DNA from 3 places in the Halobacillus sp. AWH4_228 genome. Region 1 is predicted to be linked to each of the others. Evidence: predicted binding sites of a transcription regulator. Region 1 holds the regulator's gene; each other region holds the start of a gene.
What was found. The regulator LexA, encoded in region 1, represses DNA repair genes until DNA is damaged. The targets are predictions, from matches to a motif close to CGAACATATGTTCG.
Positions count from the first base shown of each region.

Region 1 (6,450 bases):
CCGGATGGTCTGTTCTTAAAGGTGATTTTCCGGTCTTTCATTAAGAAGTCGAAATTGAATACACCAATAATGACAAACCCGAAGAAAATAATGAGAATGGCCCCCAGTCTCCGGATGATCGTTTCGTTTTGGATAAGAAACTGGGAAAAGAACGAGCCGGAAAAACCTAAAATCAGGAAAATTGTTGTGAAGCCCAGCAGAAAAAGAAGCGTATGTATAAAACTGGTCCGCTTCAACATGCCATTGTCCTCTTTTAATTCCTGCACACTCATTCCTGTTATGTACGAAAGAAAGGCGGGATATAAAGGAAAGACACATGGGGAAATAAACGATAAAAAGCCTGCTCCAAAGGCAAGGAATAAATTAACATCCATAATCAGTCTCCCCTTCCTATTTCATGATATGATCCGCTGTCTATTTTAGCAGATGAATCTGCTAAAAGGACACGGCGATGTGAACATCTGTTGAACGGCCCTCATAGAGAAAGCCTTCTTTCCCGGGAAAGAAGGCTTGATTAATTATTTCATTTGGTTGTTCATGGAACGCATCATCTGATTGATCTTCTTCTGAGAAGGCTTCTGCCCCATCTGCATCATCAGTGTACGTAACATTTGTTCATTGATTGGCGGGTTCTTTTTCAAATAGTTCATCATATATCTTCTGGCGATGAAGAAGCCTAGTGCAACACCACCGACAAGAGTCAATAGAGCAATGATGATAACCCAAACGATCCCCAATGTCATGTCTTCGTCTTCCTCCTTCGTGTTGTCTCCCATAACAGTATAGTAAAACGATTAATAGAATACAATAGCCATTTCTAACGCGGCCTCCTCTCCACCTCTGCAGCCTTCATAAACGACTCCAATGGTGAAGATACCCCTTGGATGAGTAAAGTACCCGGTTTCCGTCCTCTGGGAGAAACAACATTCATTCTTACTCTTTATTATACCATAAGTCAAGCCATTTTCGAAAAGGTCACAAGCTTGTTCCTTATAAAACGGCTGGATGCTTCTATCGTAAAAGTTTATCACATGAGATTCACATATGTATAAGGAAGGCTGTCCCTATAGGAACAGCCTTCTCCACTTACTTCATAAGGTTTTCAGCATGTTTGACAACATTTTCAACCGTAAAGCCGTAGTTCTCAATGACTGTATTACCTGGAGCTGAGGCACCGAATGTGTCGATACCAATGACAGATCCGTCAAGACCTACATAGCGCTCCCAGCCGAAGGAAGCTCCCATTTCAACAGCCAGGCGCTTACGCACGCTGTTCGGAAGAACCTTTTCTTTATATTCAGCGGACTGCTCATTAAAGCGGTCGAAGGAAGGCACACTCACGACGCGGACATCATAGCCTTTTGTCTTAAGTTCTTCCTGAGCTTTAGCAATCAACTGAACCTCTGAACCAGAAGCAAGAAGAATGGCATCCGGCTCATCTTTATCTGAATCACTCAAAATGTAAGCCCCACGTTTCATACCTTCGTATGCATGCTCTTCTGTTCCTTCCAGTGTAGGAAGTCCCTGACGAGTCAACACAAGGGCTGATGGCTTATCTTCGGACTCAAGAGCAAGCCTCCAAGCTGCATTGGTTTCGTTCCCATCCGCCGGACGAAGCACGGAAAGGTTCGGCATTGCTCTTAAAGAAGCCAGCTGTTCCACAGGTTCGTGGGTCGGGCCGTCTTCCCCTACAGCAACGGAATCGTGAGTGAACACATAATTGACTGGAAGACTCATAAGAGCTGACAGTCGAACCGCTGGACGAAGGTAGTCACTGAATACGAAGAATGTTCCAGCATAAACTTTCAATCCGCCGTGAAGCCCCATACCGTTCAGGGCAGCTGCCATAGCGAATTCACGTACACCGAACCAGATGTTGCGGCCGGCGTAATTCTCACGGGAGAAATCTTCTTCGCCTTTCACAGCCGTTTTGTTGGATCCTGCAAGGTCCGCACTTCCACCAAAGAAATATGGAACGGCTTTGGACAATGCATTGATGGCGTCACCAGATGCTGCACGGGTAGCCGGACTGTCTTCGCCGACTTTATAAGATGGAAGTTCCTTCTCCCATCCTTCAGGCAGCTCTCCACGGATAGCGGCTTCCAGTTCTTCAGCAAGCTCTGGATAAGCTTCTTTGTAGGAAGCCATCAATTCGTTCCAGGACTGCTCTTTGTCCTCGCCATTTTTCTGAACTTTATCCTGGAAGTCCTGGTATACTTCATCAGGAACATGGAATGGTTCGTGTTCCCATCCGTAAAACTGTTTGGCAGCTGTTCCTTCTTCTTCGCCCAGTGGAGCACCGTGCGAATCAGATTTACCGGACTTGTTAGGAGAACCATAGCCGATCACAGTCTTCACTTCGATCATCGTAGGCTGGGATGTGTTGGCTTTTGCCTGCTGGATCGCTTGTCCGATCGTTTCCACGTCGGTACCATCCTCGACACGGATAACTTCCCAACCATATGCTTCATAGCGTTTTTCAACACTTTCGCTGAAGGAACGGTCAAGATCTCCATCAAGAGAAATATCGTTGGAGTCATAAAGGACAACCAGCTTTCCAAGACCAAGGTGGCCGGCAAGCGAAGCAGATTCCTGGGAAACTCCTTCCATCAAATCACCGTCACCGCAGATGGAGAATGTATAGTGGTCCACGACGTTGTAGCCTTCGCGGTTGTATTTTCCGGCAAGGTGGGCTTCAGCCATCGCCATTCCGGTTGCCATTGCGAGTCCCTGTCCCAGAGGACCGGTTGTTGCTTCCACACCGTCTGTATGTCCATATTCCGGGTGTCCGGGAGTTTTAGAATCCCACTGACGGAATGATTTTAGATCATCCATTGTCACGTTATAGCCGGAAAGGTGCAGAAGGCTGTATAGAAGCATGGATCCATGTCCTGCGGAGAGGACGAAACGGTCGCGGTCGAACCATTTTGAATTTTTAGGATTATGATCCATAAATTCCGTCCAGAGTTTATAAGCCATTGGAGCAGCCCCCATAGGCATACCCGGGTGACCGGAACTTGCTTTTTCTACTGCGTCGATCGTTAGTGTTCGAATGGTATCAATTGAAGTTTGTTCAAGACTTTTTGCCATTTCCAATAATCCCCTTTCTGTACAGGTATATGTACCATGTATTATCCTATAATGAAACAAGGCGTTGTGCAAACTTTTGTCCTCCGCCCTTCCTTAATTTCCCCGTGTTTCTGTAGAATTAAACGAAAAAAATCCGCACCTTTTAAAGAAGATGCGGATCGGTTCAGTCGTTTAGTTTTTCTTTTCGTTTTCCTGCATTTGACGCAGTTTGGCAGGAGTCACATCATTCCCGGCAGGATCGATAACCGTGACACCTTTCAACTGGTTTTTGAATGATTTACGGGCACTTTGTAAATATTCCTGACGCAGGTTCTTCTGTTCGCTTTTCTCTTCTTCCGATAATTCCAGCTGCTTTGATTTATTGGCTAATTCGTTTATACGGTCCAATTTTTCTTGAGATAACATAGATCCTTCTCCTTTTTTTATAGTCTGGATCAGCTTTAGAACATGAAAAAGACAAGCAGCCCTAAGACTCTTGTCTCCCTTATGTTCCTATAGTAACCTGCCTATTCTTCTTTTTCAAGTGATATGTACTCTTGATAGCGACGGTGAACCGTTGCCTTGGATACATCATACCCAAGCCCTCTTAGTGTTGCCGCAATGTCCTTGAACGTCAAATCACTCCCTCTGAGCCTGACAACCTCTTCGATCGGAAATTCCTTCCTCTCTCTCCCCGCTGCCAGATGCTGATTGGACAGGTTCGAAGATGGATCATAGCCTTCGGCGACCGCTTTCTGCATCCCCCGCCTGATTTTCATATTATGAATTTTTCTCTGGTACTCCTCAACGATGCCCACAATCTGAAGAACCATGGAGTCTGACTCGGAAAGATGCAGTTCCCCGTTATGGGTTAAGGAATAAACCTTAACATTCAACCGGTTCAATTGATGGAACAAAGCGATTTTTGTATTTCCCCTGCCCAGCCTCGTCTCATCCTGAACCAACAGAGCCTCTGCTTCGTGATTGGAAAAAGCATCAAGCATCTGGAAAACACCTTCCCGTTCAATCTCATACCCGCTCGCCTGCTCCTCTATACAGGCGGCCACTTCCATTCCATGGTGTTCGGCCATGGCATACAGTTCTGCCTTCTGTCTTTTCAAGGAGCTGACCTGGGCTTCCTTTTCCGTACTTACGCGACAATATAGGATTACTCTCATGATGTATGTCCCCGCTTCTACTGGTTTTCAAGATTTATCCGCTTGTAACCATAGAATAATAGAGAATAGCAAAACTAACAATAAACAAAACGATATAAGTGTAGTCCAGTTTTGATAGTTTATTAAACATAATTAACCCTCCATTTAAGAACGAACGTTCCTAAGAACCTCTGTTCGCGTTTTCTAATACCTATTATAGACGAATGTATGTTCTTGTCAACGACTTTTTTCGAACGCTTGTTTGTATTTTTGAGGATGGCATGGTACAATGTGGTTACTATAATCCTATGTACGAGGTGCTAATCTATGAGCAAACTTTCAAAGCGGCAGCAGGAAATACTAGATTTCATAAAAGAACAGGTTCTACTAAAAGGATATCCCCCATCTGTAAGGGAGATCGGTCAGTCTGTAGGGCTGGCCTCCAGTTCCACCGTCCACGGTCATTTATCCCGTCTTGAGAAAAAGGGATATATCCGCAGGGATCCTACGAAACCAAGGGCCATCGAAGTGATTGAGCTGGAAGAAGACCACAGTATCCCCCGCGGGGAAGCCACTTATGCCCCTGTCATCGGTAAAGTTACGGCTGGTTCACCGATTACGGCGGTAGAGAACATTGAAGAATATGTTCCCCTCCCGGATACGCTTGCAGGATCGGAAGACAATACGTTCGTCCTTATCGTTCAAGGAGAAAGTATGATTGAGGCGGGCATTCTTGACGGGGACATGGTCATTGTCAGACAGCAGCAGACTGCCCAGAACGGGGATATAGTTGTGGCTATGACGGAAGAGGAAGAGGCTACTGTCAAACGATTCTTTAAAGAGAAGAATCACATCCGTCTTCAGCCTGAAAATGCCACGATGGAACCGATCATTTTAAATGATGTATCCATTCTCGGAAGAGTCGTCGGCTTATACCGTACCGTTCATTAATACACATACAAAAAACGGCGGGAGCAATCCCGCCGTTTTTTGTATTGAACATGAGAATATGAACGTTAAGAAGCCCCCGTACGATTTCTTTTATTCCGTCTCCGGAAATCAGCAGAATAAATATTCTTCTTCAAAAATGTGCGGACGCTCTTCTTCTGCAGACAATAAGCAAGGATGGCATCAGGATGGTTTTTAATCACTCTTACAGAACGCTGAGACCAATGTTTCCCCTTAGATAAATAGATCATATCGATGATCTTCTTATTTTCTACAGACTGTTTGAAAATCGTTTCCATATTGCACACCCCTTAACCGAACATTTGTTCTACATTTATTATATGCAGGAACAAGGGAAATGTACACTGGAATGTTTTGCAGCTCTTTTATTTACTTAAATAATTTTTAATGTTTTGGGAGGTTTCCAATCTGGTTTTTCCCGTCAAGTCAATAAAATTACTCCCCTTAAGCCTATCTGTGCCTCCTCCAGCCACAATAATTTGTTCAGCCACCTGACGTTTTTCTGCTACGGCTCTAAGTGCAATTAATGCATTTTTACGGATTGCCAGCGCTTCAACGGCAGGAAAATCCGCAAAAGAATTTATGACAACTGCCAATTTTTCCATTTCCTCTTCTCCTTTATCCAGGTCTTCCAAGGCTTTCTGCACAGCCGCTTTCGTTTTCGGTCCATAAAAGCCGTCCACTTCAAGCTTCTGGTCTTTTTGAAAAGCCTTGACTGCCGCTTCTGTGGCAGGACCGAAGCTGCCGTCAGCTCCATAACCATTCATGGTATAACCCAGTTTTAATAAGTTCTCCTGCATTTCCTTGACTTCCGCGCCGGTATCCCCAAGCGAAAGATAGTCGATTCCGCCATTGAACGGAACTCCAAAGTATTCTAAAATGCCCCGGGCGTGCTCCTCTGCAACTTCTTTTTGAAAGCGTTCGTCAATCATCAATAATGCTTCCCGCTTGTTATCCATATAGCCGTTCTCTGTTAACACTGCCGGCATATCCGTTTCACGTAGAACGTGGAAGTTCGCTTCTTTAATCCCTCTGAAGTTTTGATCGGTGCCCTGGCGTAAGTATTTCGCAAGTGATGAAGCAAGACGCCCGGCGGACCGGTTCAAATATCCGGGATAGACGTAAAGTTCGATTCCGTTTGGATCTGCCCCGCCAAAGGACCCATCAAAAGCATTGTAGTGAACGGATACATAAATATCCGCATTGTTCTCATTGGCCGCTCTCGTCCTGTAGGATAATGGTGTGTCTTCATCTG
Region 1 is NZ_JBSWTE010000001.1:2,133,419-2,139,868, forward strand. Features, by position in the region: gene ACXADP_RS10820 (cytochrome c biogenesis CcdA family protein) at 1-377, opposite strand, end outside; gene ACXADP_RS10825 (YneF family protein) at 519-743, opposite strand; gene tkt (transketolase) at 1,087-3,090, opposite strand; gene ACXADP_RS10835 (DUF896 domain-containing protein) at 3,262-3,495, opposite strand; gene ACXADP_RS10840 (YneB family resolvase-like protein) at 3,597-4,247, opposite strand; gene lexA (transcriptional repressor LexA) at 4,554-5,177, shown strand; gene ACXADP_RS10850 (hypothetical protein) at 5,243-5,473, opposite strand; gene ACXADP_RS10855 (N-acetylmuramoyl-L-alanine amidase) at 5,561-6,450, opposite strand, start outside.

Region 2 (6,450 bases), 380 kb from region 1:
ATGTAACAGGGTGGGGAAGTTTGTTCCCGACACGTTCCACGCCGTCAAGCAGGCGCATTGTCAGCCCTTTTTTCTCCTGTTTTTCCATGATTCTCCTCCTTACAGCTTTTCAAAAAGTTCTTTCTTTTACATAGACGCGTTAAAGTATAAAGAATTGTAAGACTTTTTTGAAGGGTGTTTGAAAAAGTGCTACTAGAAAGAGTATTACGAATTATAGGATATTTAAACATCCGTATGCGGGAAATCCGAAAAGAAACATGGTACAATATAAGAAATGAATGTTCATTCAGTTTGGAGGAAGGGTATGAAAACATTGAAAGATACAATTACTCAAATCACAATGCCTACGCCCTATGCGGTGGGAGATGTCCATACGTACCTGTTGAAAGGGGACCGCCTTACCCTTGTGGATGCCGGTGTCCGTACAGAAGATGCTTGGAACGCGCTTGTCGATCAGTTGAAAATGACAGGGTACAGGCCTGAGGATATTGAGCAGGTGATCCTTACACATCATCATCCTGACCATATGGGTTGGGTGGATCGTTTTTCACGTGTCCAGACGATCGCAGGTCATCCTAAATTGAAGCCGTGGCTGGAGAGGGATGACAGCTTCTTTGAACGGTACGAATCATTTTTTAAGTGGATGTATAAGGAATCGGGTGTCCCGGAGCGCTTTGATTCTCTATTGAAAGGGCTGAAAAAACCGCTGAAATGGACGGCAGAAGGGAAAATGACGCACCTCCTGGAAGAAGGCTGTATTCTCCCCGGCCATGACGAATGGGAGGTGCTTGAAACCCCTGGGCATGCCCAGAACCACCTGTCCTTTTTCCGGAAAGACGACGGTGCCTTGATCGGGGGAGATCATCTTCTTGCCCATATTTCCTCCAACCCTTTACTGGAGCCTGCCTACAGTCCGGGAGAAGGACGGCCGAAGCCTCTTCTTCAGTACCGGGCTTCCATGAAGAAACTGCTTCCTTTGAACATGAACACGGTTTATCCGGGCCATGGGAAGGTGTTCGGTGATGTGAATGCTCTTATACAAACCCGTCTGACAAAGCAGGAGCAGCGGGCGGAAAAAGTTTTCCGCATGTTTAAGGACGGACCGCAGCGTGCCTATGACGTATGTGAGCGTCTGTTTCCCAAGCATGTAGAATCCCAGCTTGGGCTGACGATGTCGGAGACCGTAGGACAGCTGGATTATTTGGAGTCGATAAATCGGCTGAAAACCTCTATCATAGAAGGGGAGAAATTTTACGAAATGAACGGGTGATCATATGAATGAACGTTTAAAGGGAAAAAAGATCCTGATTACCGGGGCCTCCAGCGGAATCGGACAGTTTCTTGCCATCCATGCAGCATCAGAAGGTGCTGTTCCGATTTTGACGGCCAGGTCAGAGGATAAACTGGAACTGATGAGTGAAACCATCGAAAGCACTTTCGGCACATCCTGTCCGTGGTATAAAGCCGATCTGTCCAATGATGCAGAATGGAAAGACACCATTGACAAAATCTGCTATGAACAGGGGTCTGTCGATGCATTGATTAACAATGCAGGGGTGGCGGTGTTCGATTATGTAGCCGATTCAAACTGGCAGGATATTGACCGGATGGTGTCAGTCAATGTGACGTCATTGTTCCGCGCAACTCATCAACTGCTGCCCCACCTGCTTCAGAACGGGGAAGGGCATATTGTGAATATCGCCTCCCAGGCTGGGAAGATGGCGACGCCGAAATCCGCTGTTTACGCCGCTACGAAACATGCCGTGCTTGGGTTTACCAACGCATTAAGGATGGAAGTAGAGCCGCTCGGCCTTCATGTAACGAGCGTCAACCTCGGTCCTGTCCGGACAAACTTTTTTAAGCAGGCGGACCCGAGTGGGAATTATGAAAAAGCCGTGGATAAGATGATGCTGGATCCGAATAAGGTGGCAAGAGTCGTCATCAGCCGCTTATTCACGAAACAGCGGGAGATCAACCTGCCTTCCTGGATGAATTCAGGAAGTAAAGTATACGCGGTAGCTCCCTCAGCGGTCGAAAAAATCATGCATAAACAGTTTAAGAAAAAATAAGGATATCCAACCTCCGGGCCTGCTGGCCGGGGGTTTTTTTATATTTCAAGACAGGATTACAGGAATTGGAACTTGCAAACACGAACATATATTCGCATAATAGTAGTAAAAACGAAAGGAGAAGGGACATGAGCAATCCGAATATTGATTACACCCGCTATCCGGATCGTGGCATCCTCTGTGTGGATATGAAAAGTTTTTACGCCAGCTGTGCAGCGATTGACCGCGGGCTTGATCCTTTAACTTGTTCCCTGGCGGTCGTTGCGGATATGAACCGGAGAGGGAGCGTTGTTTTGGCTGCGACACCGGCCATGAAACAGAAATACGGCATCCGTACGGGGAGCCGTCTGTTTGAAATACCATCGTCACCGGATATTGTGATTGTGTCCGCTCAAATGAGGAAATATTTGGAGGTGTCTACGCAAGTCACGCACCTCTTTCATAAATTCGTTCCTAAAGAGAACATCCATACGTACAGTGTCGATGAAAGCTTTTTGGAAGTTGGAGGGAACAAAGGGAAATTCGGCCGTCCGGATGAGACGGCACAGATGATTATTGATGAATTGAAGGAAACCTTCCATTTGGATGCCGCCATCGGAATCGGACCGAATATGCTGTTATCCAAACTGTGTCTTGATCTGGAAGCGAAAAAGAAGGGCATAGCGCGGTGGACGTTTGAGAACTTTCAGGAGAAATTGTGGCCCGTCGCCCCTTTGTCTGAGATGTGGGGGATCGGCCCGCGGATGGAGCATAGGTTGAACCGGATGGGCATCTGGTCAGTCGGCCAGCTGGCAAAATTTCCGCTGGAACGACTGGAGAAGGCGTTTGGTGTGATGGGGAATCAACTTTATTACCATGCGAATGGGGTGGACTTATCCGATCCGGGAGCTCCGATTATCCATGGCCAGGTGAGTTATGGAAAAAGTCAGATTCTCCTCAGGGATTATCCGGATCCTGAGGAAGTGAAGTACGTTATCCTGGAGATGTGTGAGGAGGTGGCCCGTCGTGCGCGCCGCAAGGGCCATGCGGGCCGGACGATTTCGCTCGGTATCGGCTACAGTAAAAGGGAAGATGGCAGCGGCTTTCACCGGTCTGTATCCATCAATCAGCCGACAAGCATTACGATGGATATTTATCATGCCTGCCTCACTTTGTTTCACCGCTTTTACAACGGGGGAGTCGTCCGCCGCCTATCCATTTCGCTTGGCAGTATTACGGAGGATGCCAGTGTTCAGCTGGACTTGTTTGATCAAGGAAAGGATAAAAAACGTGACCTCGGATATGTCATGGATGAGATTCGTGAACGGTTCGGCCAGGATATGCTGCTCCGGGCGGTTTCCTGGACGGACGCCGGCACAGCTCGACACCGCAGCCGTCTAGTTGGCGGACATTATGCCGAATAAAATCAAAACGATTGTTCTTTGTTAAAGGATTTTTTACAATAGAAGGACAGGAGGGATGAAAGATGAAACTACGCATCACAGATGAAGCTAAACAACAGCTCGAGCAGATACAGGAGGCCGGCCGGCCGCTTCTCCGCCTTTTTTATGATACTGAAGGGTGCGGCTGTGGAGTGAACGGACTCCCGACCCTTCGTCTGGAGCATGAAGAGCGGACGACGGATGAGAAAGTGGAAAATGAAGATTATCCGGTCATTATTGACAACCAGCAGGCCATTTTCTTCAAAAAGGAGATGAAGCTTGATTTTGTCCGTGGCACTTTCCGCCTTTCCAGCCCTGATGGTATCTTGAATCCGATCATCCCGATCAAAGACGTGAAAGAAGGAGCGACGATATGAGTAAAAAGAAACTGGAAGAAGGCTCGCTGGGCTCCCAGCTGAACGCCGATGTTTTATCCAAACTCAAGTCGAAGCAGAATGAATGGAAACAGCAGGCAGCAGAACGGGAAGAACAGGAAAAGCAGCGCCGGATGGAAGAAAGAAAGCGCAGAGAAGCCAATAAGAGTTTTGAAGAGCTTCTTAATGAGAGTGAACTCGATTGGAAAACTTTCAAAAAATAAGCACTCCACTAAGGGGTGCTTATTTTTTCAGTCTGTAGAAAAAGTTTGTCTTATCCAGTTAGAGTCGTCCGTATGTCATGTTGAGAGGGCACGAGCCGAAGATCCACTTGGTCAAGAAAACCATTGGACCAAGTGGATCTTCGGCTCGTGCTGTTCCCGCAGGCGTCACCACCGAACGCTCCTCGTGCCGGTGCCTGTGGAGCTTTACGCTATGATGATAGAGAAAGGTTGGCATAGCTCCTTCGCCGTTTCAAAAAACAGTACAAGATGCGTCACTGCCGCTTGCGCGGGGAAAATCCTATCCATGATCAAGTATTGGTGATCGCTCCTTTGGAGTCACTAGAAAACGCATGTTTTTCCAAACGGATCAGGGACCCGGTGATTCCTGCGAAAAAGGAGGCAGTGCAACCACTTTAGAAATAACCACTTCTACGACACGGACTATTTATTTTTTGATGAATTTATTATATAGTGAATGATTATTCATTCATGTTACAATAGGGAAAGAATCTAAAAAGGAGTGAATCCTATGTTTCAAGTCTTTGAAAAAGAGCAGGTCACATGTGTGGAAATGGTCGTCTCTCATATGGGCAGCGTCTATGCGTATTACGTGGACGGTATGATTGTAGATACGGGCACCCGTCATTTTGAAGATGAACTCATTTCGTTTTATGAACGCATACCGATAGATGTGACGGCTCTGACGCATAACCACGAAGATCATACAGGGACTGCGGCGTGGCTGGAACAGCACCACCGTTCTCCGATCTATGTTCACCCATCCGGCATCGATACGTGTAAGGAATTTGCTCCTTACCCGGAATACCGAAGGAAGACGTGGGGGCTTCGGGAAGCCTTTCATCCTGTCCCGTACCCGTCTCGGCTTTCCTCCCGTCAATTGGACTGGGAAGTGATTGAAACGCCGGGCCATGCGGTAGATCACGTTTCCCTGTTCAACAAAGATCGTGGCCTGTTATTTTCAGGAGATTTGTACGTACGGCCGAAGACAAAGGTAATCATGCGGGAGGAGTCCATCCCGCAGATTATGAACTCCATACAAAAGGTGCTCACTTACGATTTTGGACCGATGTTTTGTGGTCATGCCGGTTATATAGAAGATGGGCGCCGCCGCCTGGAAGAGAAACTGGACCATCTCCAGCACCTCTATGCAGAAATTAAGCACCTTCACGAATCCGGACTGTCCAATCATGACATTCAAAAGAAGCTGTTCCCGAAGGAGTATCCGATTATTTCTTATTCTGATGGAGAATGGGATTCCTTTCACATCATTACCTCCATTGTCGCTGACGTGAAAGCCCGTGTGAGAAAGGTGGGAACCGACGTTTAACAGACAAAGGCCGGATTCATTGTGTCCGGAAAATACTACTTTTCGCAAGACATGTGTATGGTCGCGTTCCGCTTAGCGGTGGATGCTTGCGGCGGGCACGGCCTCCGCTGACTTGGAGAGGAAGAACACCTGCCGAAGTGGATCCTCGGCCCGTGCTGTTCCCGCCGGCGTCCCCAACGAACGCTTCTCACGACCTTCCCAAGTGACGGTGGGAAAAAATGAAACGAAAGGGTCCGGGAGAGTTTTTAAGTTCCTGGAGAAGATAGGGGAATATGAGGTTCATCTACAAAAAGACCGCTGCGGGGCAGCGGTCTTTTTGTTATGTTTTGGAGAGTTCGTTTGATACAGCTTCTCCTGCTTTTTTAAGGAGTTTCTCCCATTTTTCCTGATCAGCCAGGAGCTGATCGGTTTTTGCACCGACGATGGAGAGGGCTGCGGCGGTTTCAGTTTTGCTGAAAATCGGTACGGCCATGCTGATCGATCCATCAATCGGGTCATCCACGCTTTTGGAGAGCCGTTCTTCCTTTACGTGTTCCAGCTGCTTTATATATTCCCCTTGATCGATAATGGAACGGGATCCATATTTCTCCAGTGGCTGGCCGGCTAAATAATGCTCCCGTTTTTTGATATCCATAAAAGCCAGGAATACTTTTCCGAAATTACCATAGGTGACAGGGAGGGTTTGGCCTGCTTTGGAGAAAAACCTTAGTTCCTTCGTTCCTTCGACCGCCTCGATGATCAGAAGCTGATCATTTTCCATAACAGCCAGCTGCACCGTTTCCCCCAGCCGGTCACGCAGATCCACCATATGGGGAACGGCTGCATTTCTTAATTCGTGATGAGCCTTTAATTGAACACTGAGTTCGAGGATTTGATAACCAAGAGAGTATTTTTGTGTAACACTGTCCTGTTTAACAAATCCCCGGGATTCCAATGTCTGAAGCGTCCGGTGCAGCGTGCTTTTAGAGATATCAAGCTGGACCCCGAGCTCCCGGATGCTCTTTTCTTTGTTCT
Region 2 is NZ_JBSWTE010000001.1:1,758,401-1,764,850, forward strand. Features, by position in the region: gene ACXADP_RS08795 (AbgT family transporter) at 1-88, opposite strand, end outside; gene ACXADP_RS08800 (MBL fold metallo-hydrolase) at 305-1,270, shown strand; gene ACXADP_RS08805 (SDR family NAD(P)-dependent oxidoreductase) at 1,275-2,069, shown strand; gene ACXADP_RS08810 (Y-family DNA polymerase) at 2,198-3,472, shown strand; gene ACXADP_RS08815 (iron-sulfur cluster biosynthesis family protein) at 3,535-3,867, shown strand; gene ACXADP_RS08820 (YqkE family protein) at 3,864-4,088, shown strand; gene ACXADP_RS08825 (MBL fold metallo-hydrolase) at 4,618-5,436, shown strand; gene ACXADP_RS08830 (IclR family transcriptional regulator) at 5,756-6,450, opposite strand, start outside.
Region 2: ACXADP_RS08810 (Y-family DNA polymerase) is a predicted target of LexA. The motif match lies at 2,151-2,164, and genes of this name have one in related genera.

Region 3 (6,450 bases), 810 kb from region 1:
TTCTGCACTCGGTGAGCTTGTAGCCGGTTCACTGAAGGAGAAGATGCAGGCGGATATGGCATTCGTGCATCACGGTGGGATACGTCAAAGTATCCCTCAAGGTCCCATTCAAGCTGTGGACCTGCACTCCTCGCTTCCTTTCAAGCATTATGGGGTCAGTCTGACAATGACCGGCGAACAGATTGAAGACGCTCTGCTTGAACAGTGGAGCGAAGGACGGACGAACAGGGTACAGCCATCAGGGCTGACATATGAGTGGGAGAAGAACGACGGAGTGATTTCTGTATATAACCTGCGGGATCAAGACGGTGAACCGGTCGATCCCGAGCAGACCTATACGGTCGCTGTCACCCAGTATCTGGCTTACGGCGGAGATGGTTTTGAAGCTTTCGGACGTGGGGAGCTCCTGCGTGAAGGTGAGCTTCTTGTGGATATCGTGTCAGATCATATCGCTGAAAACAACCTGTTGGATGAGTAGACTGCCTATTACGGCAGTCTTTTTTTCATGGATGTGAAACGTTCATGTGGGTGGAGGCGTAAAAAAGGAAAGGGGGAATGAAACGTGGAGAAACAATTATCTCGATTGATGGAAGCCAAACAGGACGTACATAGGCTGGAACGTTTGGAACGTGAACATAACCAGCTGGAAAAAGAGCTTCAGGAGGCACGCGGAAAAGAAGCCCATTTCGCTCGTAGACTGGAGGAGGAAAAAGAGGATGTGGAAAAGCTGGAGCGTGTTCGTTTGAGTCATCTATTCGTTGTCCTTACCGGCCAAAAGCAGGACCGGATGGAAAAAGAAAAGCAGGAAGTGGTTGAGGCTGGTGTGAAATGGCGGGAGGCTGAAAAGTCCCGTAAGGACATCGAAGGGGAAATACGTCATATTGAAGAACGAATGCAGGGCCTGAGCGGGGTGCGGACGCGCTATCGTACGCTGTACGAGGAACGAAAAGAGGCGCTCGTCTCCGGCGGCGGTGATAAAGGAAAGCGGCTTCTGGAAATTAGTGAGAAGCGCTCGCAGCTTCTTGCAGAGCGGACAGAAATTGAAGAAGCCCTGCAGGCAGGAAAGGAAGCGCACAAGGCTTTGGAGACGGCTTCGGAGTTTTTGACGAAAGCGGAAAACTGGGGAATGGCCGATATGCTTGGCGGGGGTCTTCTCACCACAGCGGTGAAGCATTCCAGAATGGATGAGGCAGAAGAAGCTGTTCATATGGCCCAACAGCATTTGCGGAAGTTTGCAAATGAAATGGCGGACATCGGCGAATTCGCCGATGTGGACCTCCGAATCTCTGAAGGATGGACGATAGCTGATTACTTTCTGGATGGTTTGATTGTGGATTTATTTGTACAGAATAAGATCCAGCAGTCCCATGAAGAGGTACGCAGGATTCGAAAGCAGACACACGACTCTCTTGTTGATCTCGAGTCTCTGCAGCGGGATTATGAGAAGAAAGAGGCGGTGTGGAAGGAAGAGCAGGACGAGCTGATCAAGTCCTCGTGAGGGAAGGTCAAATGTCATTTCTTAGTAAATACGCAAGGAGTTGCGGGAAACCGCAACTTTTTTTCGGTGATTATGAGCGGAAGATATATTACAATAAAAACAGATAAGCGGTGATGCTTATTGATCTCAAACCATTTGCGATTGGTTGTCGTAAATGGGTCAGTAACTTGTTACTGATGAGTGTAATGAAAAGAATCTTCCCTCTCAGAAGAACTTTTCAAACAATTTATTCCCTCACTCAAAAGTTAACCAGTCGTCTCTTTTGGCCAATGCTTCCTATGAAGCATTGGCATTTTTTTGTCTTTTATTATTCCGGCTTTTTATAGGTGATCATAAACTCCTCGTCTGTGAGATAAAAGTCGCGATTCGGGCGGCGCTGTAACAAATCATGTTTTTCCAGCTTATAATAATTTATCCGTTTAAAAGGGTCATGATCAATGACAGGAAGTTCCTGAGTCTGTTTCATGTATTGATCCACGGCATATTGAACGAGGTCCAGATCCTGAGCTAAGTCAAGGGCGTCTTCTTCGAACAGTTCATAAGTTTCTCTGGACATATAGTAGTTCTTCTCAGGAAGTCCCTCGAGATATGGCGCCAGCAGGTCATAGTCCAGTGTCAGGTCCTGATTGATGAGGACGCTTAAGGGAACATCTCCTGGTTTGTGATCAGCGAAGGCGTGAACGGCCTTGCGGACATCATGGATCGATAAGTCACGGACTTCCAATGTTTGTTTTCTGCCGGCTTGTGAAGGTTTCTTTTTACGTTTCCACATGAATAGTCTCCTTTCTTTGGAATGGAGGGAATGAGGTGCCTGTGATGAAAGGTCAGCCTGAACTTGAGGTGTTTACACTGCTCAATCCGGATTTCGGACAGAAGGGGGAAGAAAAGAAAGACGCTTACCCCGAAGGCAGCGGCTGTTAACTGTAGTATAGCAGATATGGATATTTTTTTGAGAATGTTTAGACTTTTTTCTTAGTTTTTGGTAAATTGAAGAAGAAAAGCGGTAAGATCGACCTGCAGGGAGAGTTACCGCTGTCTAAATGAGAAAGGGTGTTTGTGGATGACGCATGTGCAGAAGAAAGAATATGAAATCAACCCGAAGACGATGGCGCTGGTTGCTGTCCAGCAGGATAATGGACAAGTCTTTACTGAAGTTGTGGAGCGGGAAGAGCGCTTTTATGTGCACGCGGCTCCCAGTACGATCGTGGATGATTCCTGCCGCTATTTCGCCAGCAGTCTGGACGGGCGCATGGCCGGGACGAAACAACTGACAAGCTACACACATAAACCTCCGATTGTCATCTCCGAAGCGATGGGTATTTATTTCTTCCCTATTATTTCCCCGAAACGAAAAGAATGCTCCTGGGTCGCCCACAAATATATCCGGACCTTTAACGGTGAGCGAGATAAAACGACGACGGTCCATTTCGGACAGGGCACATCCGTCAATTTTCCTGTTTCTGACGGGATGTTTGCCAACCAGGTACAGCGCACGGCTCATCTGCGCGTTATTCTCGAAGACCGTTTTCGTGATGGGCCGGCTGCCTCTGAGCGACGGGCGGACCGGATTGCTGAGACCTTTTCATAAGCTCAAATAGAATGTTTTCCACCTTTTTGCGGATGGCCGGGTTGAAGTAGTTCCGCTTTTCCTCATAGCCGTGGGCAAGGAATAGAAAAGACGTGAAGGAATCATTGCGTCCGGACTCCACAACCTGGATCTTCATGGCATCCATCTGTTTTCTCAGCTCTTTTCTTTCCTGGCGCGCTTCCAGCTCCATTTTACCGAGCAGCTCCATGTACGGCTCCTTTATTTTGAATTTCCCCTGTTCCACGTGTTTCCGATCCTGCCTGATGACTGTAACCGCCATAGATAAAAACAAGTAGCGGGAAGCGAGATCCAATTCTTTCTGTTTTAAGTACCTCATGTCATTCCCCTCCGAATACGAACAAACGTTCTTGTTCTGTATTATACCACGCAGACATCCTTTTTATGCAACCTGTTTTTTGAAGAGGTTAAAAGTGGCAGCGGGAGAAAGAAACGGAAATCTTGATTAAACAGACTGGGCAGAGGGGATACCTATCCTATAAAATAAAAAGAAAACCCCTCTTCATAGGTGTACATAAGGAGCTTCATCATGGATGCTGTATTTGAAAAAATCAATCAATGGCGGCATTTAGCTGAGAACGATCAGCTGTTTGATTATATCATCCGCCAGCTGGAGGAGCTGGATCGCCTCGGTCCGCTTCCCGGCATTCTTCTTCCCCTGCTGGAAGCTTTTCTTCCTGTTCTCCCCTTAGTGGCCTTTGTGCTGGCCAATTCGGTGGTGTACGGGCTGTTCCGCGGATTTTTATATTCCTGGATCGGCTCGGTGATCGGTGCGGTCAGTGTTTTTCTTATCATCCGCAGGCTCGGGGATAAAAAGCCGTTCCGCGCCATTACAGAACAGAAGCAGGTGAAACGGGTCGTCGTATGGGTGGAGGAACACGGTTTCGGGCCTTTGTTTCTGCTGATGTGCTTTCCTTTTTCGCCTTCCGCCGTCATCAATGTCGTTTCCGGTTTGTCCAAAGTCAGCCGGCAGCAGTTTATTCTTGCTGTTCTATTAGGAAAATCGGTGATGATCTTCACCATCTCCTATGTCGGCTCAAGCATTGCCTCATTCGCCCAGAATCCGGTGAAATCGATTGTCGTCGGTATTTGTATTCTTCTATTCTGGATTCTCGGAAAATATCTGGAGGGGCGGATTCAAAGGAAGGCGGAGCGGAAAGTGCGCCGCGACGATTAAGTTCGTTCCATTGCGGGTAAAATGTGGATAGACCAACACATGGAGGAGCAGACCATGAAAAAATACCTGAAATGGATACGGACTGTCCTGCTTGCCCTTCTGCTGGCGTTTGTTTTCCGTTCCTACTTATTTGCGAGTTATGTCGTCGATGGGGAGTCTATGGAGCCCACCCTGTATGACGGCAATCTTTTGATGGTGAACAAAGCGGTGTATGACTGGAGCGAAATAGACAGGCAGCAGGTCATTGTGTTCCATGCTAATGAAGATGAAGACTATGTCAAACGGGTCATCGGCATTCCTGGTGATGAAATAGAGTTTAAGAATGACCAGCTTTACGTGAACGGTGTCCTTATGGATGAAAGCTACCTTGATGATCTTCGTCCCAGTGACGGCCTTCCTTTTACGGAGGATTTTACACTGGAGGAAGTGACAGGGTCCACAACGGTACCGGAGGGGCAGTTGTTCGTCATGGGGGATAACCGCAGAGACAGTCTGGACAGCCGCTACTTTGGTTTTGTTTCGGAAGAGACGGTTGTCGGGAAAGTGGATGTCCGCTACTGGCCGTTCAGTCAGGCTGGAATACAGTTTAAATAGCCGGGAAACGGCTGCAGCGAACTTGGGCAGGAAGATCATCTGTCTGCCCTGTTCCTGTATACGTCCCTGCAGAACCTTCCACATGCCTTTGCGCAATGGGGGGCTCAACAAAGGGGATCATCTGTATAACAGATGATCCCCTTTTTATTTTTCAACAGGGGGAAAACACAGGTGGAGGAGAATCCGTTTCGATCCTGAAAGGAATCAGCCCTTCCGCTTCTGTGGGAAAAGCCCGGCAGGATGATCTTCCCAGAGGAGACTTGGACGTTCGAAGAGGGTCTGTGCTCCTGAAAGCACTGAAGCAACAAAGACTTTCTATACAAGCTCTTCCTTTTTGCAGAGTCGCGGGATTCTTCATTTGGTGAGGAAAAGTGATAAAATAGAAGCAGTATGGAAGAAAGAAGGGAGCGGAAAAGATGGGTCTGCGTTTTTTAATCGGCCGATCGGGAGCGGGAAAAAGTACGCGCTGCCTCGATGAAATCGAGCAGCGTCTGCAGGAAGCCCCGCGCGGTCCGGCCATTGTCTATATTGTGCCTGATCAAATGACGTTCCAGCAGGAATACGGGCTGCTGAAACGCGAAGGCATGCAGGGGTCGATCAGAGCCCAAGTCTTCAGCTTTTCACGCCTCGCCTGGCGTGTGCTTCAGGAGACGGGCGGGGGAACGAGGAAATTTATCAGTTCAACAGGCGTTCAGATGATGCTGAGGAAAATTGTAGAAGAGCGCACATCCGACTGGCGCGTCTTCCAGAAGGCTGTGGAGAAGCAGGGTTTCATTGCTCAGCTGGAAGGAATCATCACCGAATTCAAACGGTACCGGATTACACCTGATGATCTTCGTTCCCAGATGGATGCGTTGGAGCAGTTCGTTCATTCCACCAGTCAGGAAGAAGGACTGAAGGAAAAGCTGGACGATCTTTTCTATATTTACGATAAACTTGTAGATGCTCTAAGAGAGCAGTACATAGACGGAGAGGACCAGCTTCAGCTTCTATCTGAAAAAATCGGGGAAGCCGGTTATTTAGAAGATGCGGACGTCTATATTGACGGTTTTCACAGCTTCACCCCACAGGAATACGGGGTCATCGAAGCGTTATTGAAAAAGGTGAAGAACGTCCACGTCACTCTTACGACCGAGAACCCGGAAGAGACAGGGAATTCAGAGCTGGATTTGTTTTATGAGACGAAACAGACCTACCTTGACCTGAAAAGGACGGCCGAGGAGGCGGGCACGACAGTTGATGACGTGGAAGTGCTTGATCATACTGCGGGCCGGATGAAAGATAACCCTGCCTTCCTTCACTTGGAGGAGTATTATGATGTGCGCCCGGCTGAGACTTATCCTGGTCAGGCCCCTGTGACGATTGCGGAAGCCGTCCATCCGCGGGCGGAAGTTGAAGGTGTCGCACAGAAAATTCTTGAGCTTGTCCGCGACCAGGGCTATCGGTTTAAGGATATGGCGGTGTTAATGCGGGAGCCGGATGTGTATCACAGTTTGATTGAGACCTTGTTTGATGATTATGGTATTCCTGTGTTTATTGATGAAAAACGGACGATGCTCAACCACCCGATGATTG
Region 3 is NZ_JBSWTE010000001.1:2,943,659-2,950,108, reverse strand. Features, by position in the region: gene ACXADP_RS15295 (bifunctional metallophosphatase/5'-nucleotidase) at 1-478, shown strand, start outside; gene ACXADP_RS15290 (hypothetical protein) at 563-1,498, shown strand; gene ACXADP_RS15285 (DUF3939 domain-containing protein) at 1,806-2,270, opposite strand; gene ACXADP_RS15280 (competence protein ComK) at 2,559-3,086, shown strand; gene ACXADP_RS15275 (YhjD family protein) at 3,007-3,423, opposite strand; gene ACXADP_RS15270 (TVP38/TMEM64 family protein) at 3,634-4,281, shown strand; gene lepB (signal peptidase I) at 4,336-4,875, shown strand; gene addB (helicase-exonuclease AddAB subunit AddB) at 5,292-6,450, shown strand, end outside.
Region 3: ACXADP_RS15275 (YhjD family protein) is a predicted target of LexA. The motif match lies at 3,442-3,455, and genes of this name have one in related genera.